Regions from separate parts of the Leptolyngbya sp. AN10 genome, predicted to be linked through region 2. Evidence: predicted binding sites of a transcription regulator. Region 2 holds the regulator's gene; the other holds the start of a gene.
What was found. Region 2 encodes NtcA, which controls nitrogen genes in cyanobacteria. Its sites were predicted from a motif close to TTTGTANNNNNNNNTACAAA; they were not measured.

Region 1 (5,088 bases), on a different contig from region 2:
CCGTTGATATTAGCGGGAACGTTCACGGCAGCAATTAAGAAACTATTGGAGTTACGTCGCTGGTCGGCTTGGATTACGCCTGCGAGTGGTGCTTTGTTGGTTGGATTTGGTGTGTTTTCATTAATGTCGCGATTTGCGTTTTAGACTATGACTTTTACAGAATTAGTGAATGTTCCAAAACGGTATTTTAAGAAAGAATTACTCCCCGTTTTAGCAGATTTGAAATTAGCGATCGTGCTTCTACTCGCGATCGCAGTTTTTAGTATTGCGGGGACTGTGATTGAGCAAGGGCAATCGATCACATTCTATCAAGCGAACTATCCCGAACATCCTGCACTATTTGGCTTTTTAACTTGGAAAGTTCTACTAACCGCAGGGCTTGATCATGTCTATCGCACTTGGTGGTATCTATCCTTATTGATTCTATTTGGTGCTAGTCTCACAGCTTGTACCTTTACGCGCCAACTCCCTGCACTGCGCTGGTTTTCCCGCACTTGGAACTTCTACAGTCAGCCGCGCCAATTTCGTAAGTTTGCTCTTAGTGCAGAGTTTCCGAAAGGTGACTTAGATCAGCTTGCAACCTTACTCGAACAACGCAAATACAAGATTTTCCGAGAAGGTGAAAAGCTCTATGCACATAAGGGATTAGTCGGGCGAATTGGTCCGATCATTGTTCATGCTGCAATGATTTTGGTGTTGGTTGGTGGTGTGGTTGGTGCGACAACGGGCTTTATTGCTCAACAAATGGTTCCGAGTGGCGGCACGTTCAAGATTGATAATGTTGTGGATGCAGGAATTTGGGCGGCTCCACAGGTTCCGAAAGATTGGTCGGTCAAGGTAAATCGGTTTTGGATTGATTACTTACCCACAGGTGAGATTGATCAGTTCTATTCGGATTTGTCGGTGTTGGATAAAGACGGAAAAGAAGTCGATCGTAAAACCATTCACGTGAACGAGCCGATGAAACATAACGGCGTAACCATGTATCAGGCGGATTGGTCGATCGCTGCAATTCAAGTCCGACTCAATAACAGTCCGGTACTTCAATCCCCGATGGCGAAGCTGAATGCTGTAGGTGGTCGAGTCTGGGGTACTTGGCTTCCTTTGAAACCAGATCTAAGCGATGGTGTTTCTTTGGTTGCCAAAGACTTACAAGGCTTGCTGTTAATCTACGACATGGACGGAAAGCTAATTGCAACAGTGCGAAAGGGAATGGCGGTTGAAGTGAAAGGGGTGCGATTGTCGATCGTTGACCTAATCGGTAGCACTGGTCTGCAAATCAAAGCTGATCCAGGAATCCCGATCGTCTATCTCGGCTTCGGTTTGCTGATGTTGGGTGTGATTCTTAGCTATATCTCTCACTCCCAGATTTGGGGCTTAGAGCAAGATGGAGCAATCTACATTGGCGGTAGAACGAATCGCGCTCAGGTCACATTTGAGCGGGAATTTCTGGGCATTTTGGATGCGATCGACCAGAATGAAGCTGAGTCTACTCCGACTAGCCAACTTGCCCAAACCTAATTCATGCCTTATCGCGTTGCTTTACTTTTGACGATCGTACTAACTGTCCCGCTTGGTTACTTTGTCCGATTCTCACCAATTTTCCCAGACTGGTTTAGCGATGTCTTTGGCAGCATTGCTTACCAGATTTTTTTTATTGCACTGGTTCAGTTCTGCTTTCCGAAAGGGTCGATCGTTAAAACTGCGATCGGTGTTTTTCTGTTTTCTTGTGCGATCGAGTTTCTTCAACTTTGGAAGCCTCCGTTTCTTCAAGCCATCCGCGCAACGCTTCCTGGGCGATTAGTTCTTGGAAATACGTTCCTATGGTCAGACTTTCCGCCGTATGCAGTTGGAAACTTTGCTGGATGGCTTTTGATGCGGAGTCTTAAAGGGTGCTTGAAAAGCAATCGTTCATCGCATTCACCCGCCCGGAAATGAATCTCCGGGCTAATCGTGGGAAGCCCACTAAACTGGGCTAAGAACTCCGTATTACTCTCTTAGCCCGCTTCAGCGGGGTTTCCTCCATTAGCCCGGAGATTCATTTCCGGGCGGACTGGCAACGTAGCAAAGCCGCTTTTTATCCTTCTCAAACATCCTCTTAAAAAGCTTTCACGTGGGTAACTTCTACAACCGTGTGAACATTACCACGCGGCGTATAATCCGCTTTCACAGTAACTTCTAGCGGATCGCAAGCTTCGACAATATCATCGAGAATTTGGTTCGCCGCTTCCTCGTGAGAAATATAGCGATCGCGATAACTATTGATATACAGCTTGATTGCTTTCAATTCCACCACGCGCTGATCCGGCACGTAGTTCACATAGATCGTACCGAAATCGGGATAGCCAGAAAACGGACATTTGCAAGTGAACTCAGGCAGCGTAATTGAAATCGTGTAGCGTCGTCCCGGTCTTGGATTCGGAAAAGTAATCAGCTTGCCTTCTTCGATCAGGCGTTCACCGTATTTCACTTCCGGGTGTTCTTGCGCTTGTGTCATGGTGGATTTAGAGAAAATAACCTGATCGATCTTAGCAATCGAATTTGCACGGATGCGCGATCGCTTTTCGTAATTTTTTAGCGATTCTCTCAGCAATCCCCGAAATCGATTCTGAAATGAAAATTTTTCTGCGAAAAACTTGACTAAAAGTTCATTGATTGCTTCAATTGCAGCTATTCTGAGGGCATTACCAATTTCCGCTTTTTCAGATTACTTTACCGCTATGAACCCCATGACGCAGAAAACGCCATCTCGATCGGTTAACTTGCCCCCAACATCGTCGGTTGGACACGCTCCTGCTGTGCCAATCTCAGTGTATCGCGAAGTCGTTGCCGAGCTTCAAGCAACTAAGACCGCGATGGAGTCAATCAAGACCGAGAATCAAAAGTTGGCTCAACAAAATCAACAATTGCGTCAGGAAATTGAAAAGACTGTACAGGCTGCCCTTCAGCTTCGCAAATTCTCGAATGCGATTCAGCCTTCGACGACCCCATCTCCTCGTGTTGATCTCACTCTAGAAGAGCCGACCTTTCAAATTCCCGTGATGCCGCCTCGGATGTCTGCGGAACCTGTGATTGAACCGATTCCGCCCCATTTGGAACTGAAGCCATTGGAGCCGATCGAAGAAAAGCTAATCATCGAGCAAGACAGCAAGCCGCGTCGCAAGATCAAGCCAGAGAAAGATTCCTACATTGAACTCAACGGCTGGATGCTGGCAGTCGTCATTGGCTTAATCGTTGTTAGTGCTTTTGGTGCAGGCTTCTTGCTGGTGCGTCCGTTGTTAACTCCTTCTTCTAAGTAACGTCTTGATTCGTAACACTCAAATTACGAATTGCTACTAGGAATTCCGATTTTTAATCGCTCGTGCGAAACTCGGAAACAGCACTACGATCAGGTAAACTCACTATCGATCGTATTCGTTGTTACAAAATTCATTTTGTGAACAATGATAGATAGTGTCATGCCCGAACGATAGAAATTAGGATTAAGGAGTGTAGGCGCTTGAAAAAGGTAGAAGCGATTGTTCGCCCATTTAAACTCGATGAAGTCAAAATTGCATTAGTCAACGCCGGAATCGTGGGAATGACGGTTTCTGAAGTCCGAGGATTTGGACGGCAGAAGGGTCAAACCGAACGGTATCGGGGGTCTGAATACACGGTTGAGTTTTTACAGAAGCTCAAGATTGAAATCGTGGTCGAGGATGATCAGGTGGATATGGTGGTTGATAAAATCATCGTTGCTGCTCGGACTGGGGAAATTGGAGACGGTAAGATCTTCATTACTCCGGTGGATCAAGTGGTTCGGATTCGGACGGGTGAGAAGAACTTTGAAGCAGTTTAGCGACACTATTTTTTAATTGGTTTAAACGATGAGAGGCGATCCGTAATTGGATTGCCTCTTTTTGTTTGTTTTGGGTTTGATCAATTGTTTGTATGACAGCTTGATCGGGTGTCGCCCCCTAAATCCCCCATTCTGGGGGACTTTGAAGGGTGAAAGATTTTTGGAATTCGGAAAATTTCTCTTGCTCAAAGTCCCCCAAATTTGGGGGATTTAGGGGGCACAAGCCGATCGCAACGTAGCGAAAACCTCGATCGACAAACTCTACTGCACAGGTCTTAATCGCGTCAGTCTGAGTTTGAATGGTCCGCCTGCGGTTTCTCCGAATGCTCTCACCCGAACAATGTAGTTCCCAGTTCGAGTAATCCGAGTAAACAGTAACGAATTTGTAGTCCCGTCGGGTCCATCATCGTTTTCTGCCACCGTTGAACCATTCGTGGTCATCAGCATCACGATCGTATCGAAATTATCTGAAGATAAGTCGATCGCGATTTGATCCCCTGCCTGCAATTGCACAATATAATCTCGCGCAAAATTGCCTTGCCCCGTGGGAATATCCGCATCGGATAAGCGATCGTTCACTTCTCTTCCTGGTGTCAGCGGAATTGGAGCATACGCTCGATTTGGCGTTTGTGCCATCGCACTCGTTGAAACCGAAACCACAACGGGAACTGCACAAAGCCAAGACATCCATCGTTTCATGTTCACTTCTCACTTCCATCTACTGCGCTTGATTCAGAACTTGCTCTAATGCAGCGAGTTCAACATCTCCAGAGAATACACGACCATTCATGACAAAAAATGGTGTTCCATTAATGCCGAGTTTATCCGCGAGTTGAATGTCTTGATTGACGGCGGCTTCTGCGGCTTTGGAATTGCGATCGCGATCGAACTTCGCCACATTCAATTTCAAGCTTTTCGCCAAACTCGCAAACAATGGCTCTCCGATTTCTTTCTGCTGCGCGAACAAGCCATCGTGAAATTCCCAGAATTTTCCTTGCTGTCCGGCTGCCCAAGCTGCCTTCGCTGCTGGAAGGGCTTGAGCGTGAATGCTCGTGAGCGGTAAATGCTTATAAACTACTGTGACTCGATCGCTGTTCTTTGTCACGAATTGGCGAACGGTTCCTGCTGCCGCTTGACAATACGGGCATTGAAAATCAGAGAATTCAACTAAGACTGTACTTCCTTTGCCTTTGGTCGGGGACTGTCCAATCACCGCTTTAGGGTTCTGCTGCAATTCCTGAATAAATGAT
Region 2 (5,088 bases):
GAGGTGCAACCATTAAGACAGTAACCACGACTGCAAACACACCTAACGTAAAACCATAGTTCAGTCGATCGGTCCACCAAGGACTTCTGAGGAACTGTCGCAACTTTGGATAAGCATTGAGCAAATTGAGGCGAAATCGACGGTTTTTATCGCCAGTTGACCAAAAAACCTCTTCAGTCAGTTCTGAGCATTCTGCTTGTTGAATTGCTCGTCCGAGTAAGCTTTCTAGTTCTACATGATTGCCTGGAAAGTCATAGCCCTGAAGTCTTCGCATTGCTTCGGGAGTAATCTTCGGTTTAGCAATTCCACGCGATCGAGAAATCAAACTGAGATAGTATTCTGCTTGAATTGCAATGTCCGATTTTCTCACTCGCAACGGTGGCACTTTGATCACATGAGCAATGAGCTTACATTTTTCTAGTCTGGGTAGAACCTTTTCAGAAGTCATGAGAATTCGAGCTTCATACGATCGAGGTTCTGGCGCTTGTTCTCCTGCTCGTGCGATCGGCGTAAACTTCCCGGTCTTTAACAGTTGAACTAGCTTCTCTTCAAACTCTGGGGAAATGTCTTCGAGATTGTTTAGCATCAATGTTCCGCGACCCATCCAATCCAGCAATCCGGGCTTATCCGATCGTCCAAACAATTCCACAGGCTGTAAGGTATTGCAATTCACTTTGATCAAAGGTTCTTTGCGATCGCGTGATCCAAAGTGAATCAATGCTCCAGTATTGTCTTTCTCTAATCCAGGCTCTCCAAAAATCAGAACAGAACCGCGATCGCTCGAAGCTTTCTTAATGTCTTGGCGCAATCGAACCGCGTATCGGCTGGTTCCTACAATTCCACGTTTTACTTTTGGGACAAGATACGAACGCAATGCAATCTGTCGATCGCGCTCATAAGCAAGTTCAGAAGCAACCTGTTCTAATTGGAGTGCAAGCTGTTGGGACACACTTTGAGCAATCTCTGGGAACTGTTGAGCGATCGCTAAAAATTCAGTTCTTGGAATTGCCCAGATCACACAATCATTCAGCGTGATTGTGGTTTCTTCTGCCACTCGATCGAGCAATAATTCCTTGAGATACACGATTGCACCGGGAATCAAACTCGTAACTTTTGCTACAGTCGTTTTACTCGTGCGGTAGCTCTCTAAGTGCCCATCGTAGAGAATGTAGAGCGCTTCAGGCTGAATGTCTTCCAGTCCGATTCGTCGATTCTCTTGGATCGATTGCTCCTGGATTTGATGCGCGATCGCGGTTAAGGCTTCCAGAGACAAGCTCGAAAACGCTGTCCATTTCCGCAACCATTCCACCCGCTCTAAAACGTCCATACTCGCCTCGACTGAGTTCGCGAACTCTATCGTAGAACTAGGATTGTTTCGATCGAGACGAATTGATAGAGAAACTTAACTCACCAAACGTTCTAAGTAGCGTTCGATTAACAAAATCGCCACAATATCATCGATCGGTCTCGGTGGTGTTCGCATTCCTTCAGGAATCAGTTTGCTCAATCCTTTGGGTGGATACATGATCCAGAATCGATCGCGTGCCTCTAACGAACTATTACGCTCATCGACTGTGACCACTCGCAAATCCGTCAATTCCTCTTCTAATCTTCGTTTCCATTCCTTTGATGAAGTCTGATCACCCATCACTAAGAGCGAAACTGGAAAGCGATCGCGCAAAGATTGAATCGAAGCGATCGCGGCATCTGCACTAATCACCTCGTGATAATAGACTCGTCGATCGACTCCCATGACAGCTAGACCACATTTTTGCCGCCCTGGATCGAATCCCAAAATCACGGGCTGTTCCGCCATGATACGCCTCTACCCTCAAGAAGATTAACTCGATGCTCTCAATACGATTTGCCCGTTCTGCACTGCCACTAATTCTATTTTGAGTGGTCCTGACGTGTAAGTGTTTTGTGATGCGACTGCTCTAAGTTCAACCGGAGTCGGAAAACGGCGTAACTGCTCAATGAATGATCCAAGAGTCAACAGTTTCTCGATTTCGATATTGTCATTCAGCACACCCGCCACACGCGCACGAGAATTAGATGCTGCGAAGAGATCCTGAATCGATTTCTGAAAATCTTGTGCCGACAGTTTAGACGGATCGATCGTTTGAGCCGCGATCGTATCTCCCGCCAGAAACACAATTCGATTCGGAACCGCACTCATGTACACGGACACGCCTCGATTTTCGCCTTTCACATAATTCGCACGAGCTTGTACACGCACCAGGTAATCCTGACCGTCACTAATCTGGCTGATTAAAGATTCCACTTCCGCTGTTGGAATTTGCACCAATTGGTCATTGCGTCCAAGTTGAAGCGCTTGAATCGCGGACTGATTCGCATATTGCAATAATTGATCAACTGCGACTCTTGCACCTCTCGGTTCCACGACTCGCACAACACCCGAAGACAAGACTTGAGTTCGATAAAGCGCGAGATCGCCGCTCCGAATCAGCTTAACATCTCGTTCAAATCGTCCGAGTGTTTCAGTTAGTGCTGCTTGTTGAGAGGCTAGTTCTTTAAGCTGAGATTCTAATTTTTCCAACTCTGTACCGCGTTGAGCAATGACCCGATCGCGTTCGCTAATTTCTCGATCGCGCTGTTCGATCACGCTCGTGCGTTCGGCAATTTCTTCATCTCGCTCCGCAATTTGAGCCTTCACCTGATCACGCTGCTCGATTAATTTTTGCTGCTCGGCTTGCAGTTGCTCGATCCCTGTTCGTAACGTTAACGCTTGTTCAGACACCGCAACCAATTGTTGGCGAGTCGCATCTCGCTGCGCTTCTGTCGTTCGGAGTTGAGCATTCGTTTCTCGTTGTCGATTGATCGAGGTTTGCAAATTCGCGTTAATTCGTTTTAATTGCTCTTCGACTTGAGCACGTTCCGATCGCGCTTCTGCCAATTGCTTTTCGACTTGCGCCTTCTGAGCATCGGTCGCTTTCAAATCAGCGGACACTTTTTCAAGGTCGCGTCCTCGATCGCGCAGTTCTGTCTGAATCCGCCCGAAGTTCAGTAACATTTCACGAAACGTCTTACTTGCCAGCAACAATATGCCAAGCGTTGAAGCTGAGATCAGCGTTCCGGTCAAAATTGTCACCACGACAGCGGTTTGCTTAGGACGGAGATTGAACAGACTCAGGCGGGCTTTTCCCACGCGAGTCCCCAAACGATCGCCAATTGTCGCGATCGCTCCTCCCAACACCAACACCACCAAAATTAAAATCAGCCCGACATCGGACATATCACTCCCAAGACAACCCTAGCCCCAGACGGTCTAAGACAATTCCAGACTCGCCTTTCATTATGCCTGTTCGCTCTAAACTTCGGGCGCGTCTTTCAGGAAAGAATTCTAAGCGAATTAAGTGAATTGTTGACTCAGCGTTACAGGATTGTGAACGGTGATTTTTTTCTTGTGAATCGAGATCATTTTGTCCTGACGCAAATCACCGAGTAAGCGAGTCACAGTGACGCGAGTTGATCCAATCGCTTCTGCGATCGCTTGATGCGACAGCTTCAGATCGATCATGATCCCCTCTTGCGAAGGCACTCCGAAGTCGCGACAGAGAATCAATAGAAAACTTACCAAGCGCGATCCCATATCTCGATGCGCCAGGGTTTCGATCATCATCTCGGTTTGGAGAATCCGCGACGATAAGCCTTTCAGCATCAACATCGAGAGTTCCGGATTTTCTTTGAGTGCTTTTTCGACTTGTTCGATCGGCACTGAAAGCAATTCGACTGGCGTAAATGCGACTGCGTGATAAAAGCGATCGGCGCGTTGTCCGGTAATCAGTGATAACACGCCGAATACACTATTTTCTCTTAACAGCGCAACGGTGATTTCTTCCCCTGCTTCATACACTCGTGAGAGCTTGACGGCTCCTTTAACCAGGAAATAGACTCGTTCGGCTGGATCACCCGGAAAAAAGATTGTTTTGCCGCGTTCAAACGTCTCAATAACGGGAGGATACGCGCCTCCTCCGATCTGACGAAACATTGTTGCGAGCGGTCTATCCTTGGTCACTACCATTTCTTTCCTTGTCGTATCGAGTGAAACTGGAGCAGTTTACCGAGTCAGTAACGCGATGTGCACTTTGTGAACAATCGATGACTTTAGACCACTAAAACTGACTCATCAAATGGTTTTTGTACGCTGCGCTACATTTTCGCTTTGATTCTGAAAATCTCTGTAAAATTTCTAAGTTTAGACCGGTTTTTTTCAGTACTATTGGGATCTTGTTTTAAAGATTCTCAATAATTTCCACACATCATAGCGTGAAAGCAACCAGGATTCAGAGGGAAGTGTTAAGGAAATGTTAATGATTTGAATAAAGAGAATCACCTTTTAGCCATTTAGCGATGCCGAAGTTTGAAGATCAGCTAGACAAAACCGAAGCGATCGACAGAGTCGCTTGGCGAAATTGGCTCAAACAAAATTATGAAACCGCGATCGGAATTTGGCTAATCTACTACAAAGTAAAAAGCGGAAAGCCAAGTATTCGATACAGTGAAGCGGTGAAAGAAGCACTCTGTTTTGGGTGGATTGATAGCAAAGCGAAATCGTTGGATGACGATCGCTATATGCAGATTTTTACGCCCCGAAAACCGAAAAGCGTTTGGTCGAAACTCAACAAGCAATACATTGAGGAGTTAATTGCCGAAGGATTAATGACCGAGGCGGGGATCAGAAAAATTGAAGCGGCAAAACTCGACGGATCTTGGACTTCTTTGGATGCGATCGAGGCTTTGATCATGCCGCCCGATTTGATTGACGCATTGGAAAAGAACGCGATCGCACAACAAAATTTTCAGACGTTCAGCAACTCGACCAAGAAAGTAATTCTCTATTGGATCGAGAGTGCCAAACGTTCTGAAACTCGACAGAATCGAATCGAAAAAACGGTGATGGCTGCGGTTGAAAAGCGATCACCGCTCGATCAGGCATCTTCAAAGCCGCTGTAGCAAGTTCATCCCATGCGTATCGGTTCCACAAGAACTGAGCAATCCAAACGTAGCCTGCAACTCTGTCACCCGTGCCGTCTCTTTTGGACTCGGCATCCACGGCTTTGGATT

Region 1: ACQ4M5_RS34520 (P-II family nitrogen regulator) is a predicted target of NtcA. The motif match lies at 3,408-3,427, and genes of this name have one in related genera.

What each region holds. Positions count from the first base shown of each region.
Region 1 is NZ_JBNXVP010000043.1:25,708-30,795, forward strand. Features, by position in the region: gene ACQ4M5_RS34495 (cytochrome c biogenesis protein CcdA) at 1-144, shown strand, start outside; gene ACQ4M5_RS34500 (cytochrome c biogenesis protein) at 148-1,521, shown strand; gene ACQ4M5_RS34505 (DUF2809 domain-containing protein) at 1,525-1,938, shown strand; gene queF (preQ(1) synthase) at 2,099-2,497, opposite strand; gene ACQ4M5_RS34515 (hypothetical protein) at 2,721-3,299, shown strand; gene ACQ4M5_RS34520 (P-II family nitrogen regulator) at 3,500-3,838, shown strand; gene ACQ4M5_RS34525 (PPC domain-containing protein) at 4,100-4,537, opposite strand; gene ACQ4M5_RS34530 (DsbA family protein) at 4,557-5,088, opposite strand, start outside.
Region 2 is NZ_JBNXVP010000028.1:14,352-19,439, forward strand. Features, by position in the region: gene ACQ4M5_RS29345 (sigma 54-interacting transcriptional regulator) at 1-1,327, opposite strand, end outside; gene ACQ4M5_RS29350 (pre-16S rRNA-processing nuclease YqgF) at 1,403-1,816, opposite strand; gene ACQ4M5_RS29355 (DUF3084 domain-containing protein) at 1,841-3,256, opposite strand; gene ntcA (global nitrogen regulator NtcA) at 3,374-4,012, opposite strand; gene ACQ4M5_RS29365 (YdeI/OmpD-associated family protein) at 4,375-4,977, shown strand; gene ACQ4M5_RS29370 (PHP domain-containing protein) at 4,963-5,088, opposite strand, start outside.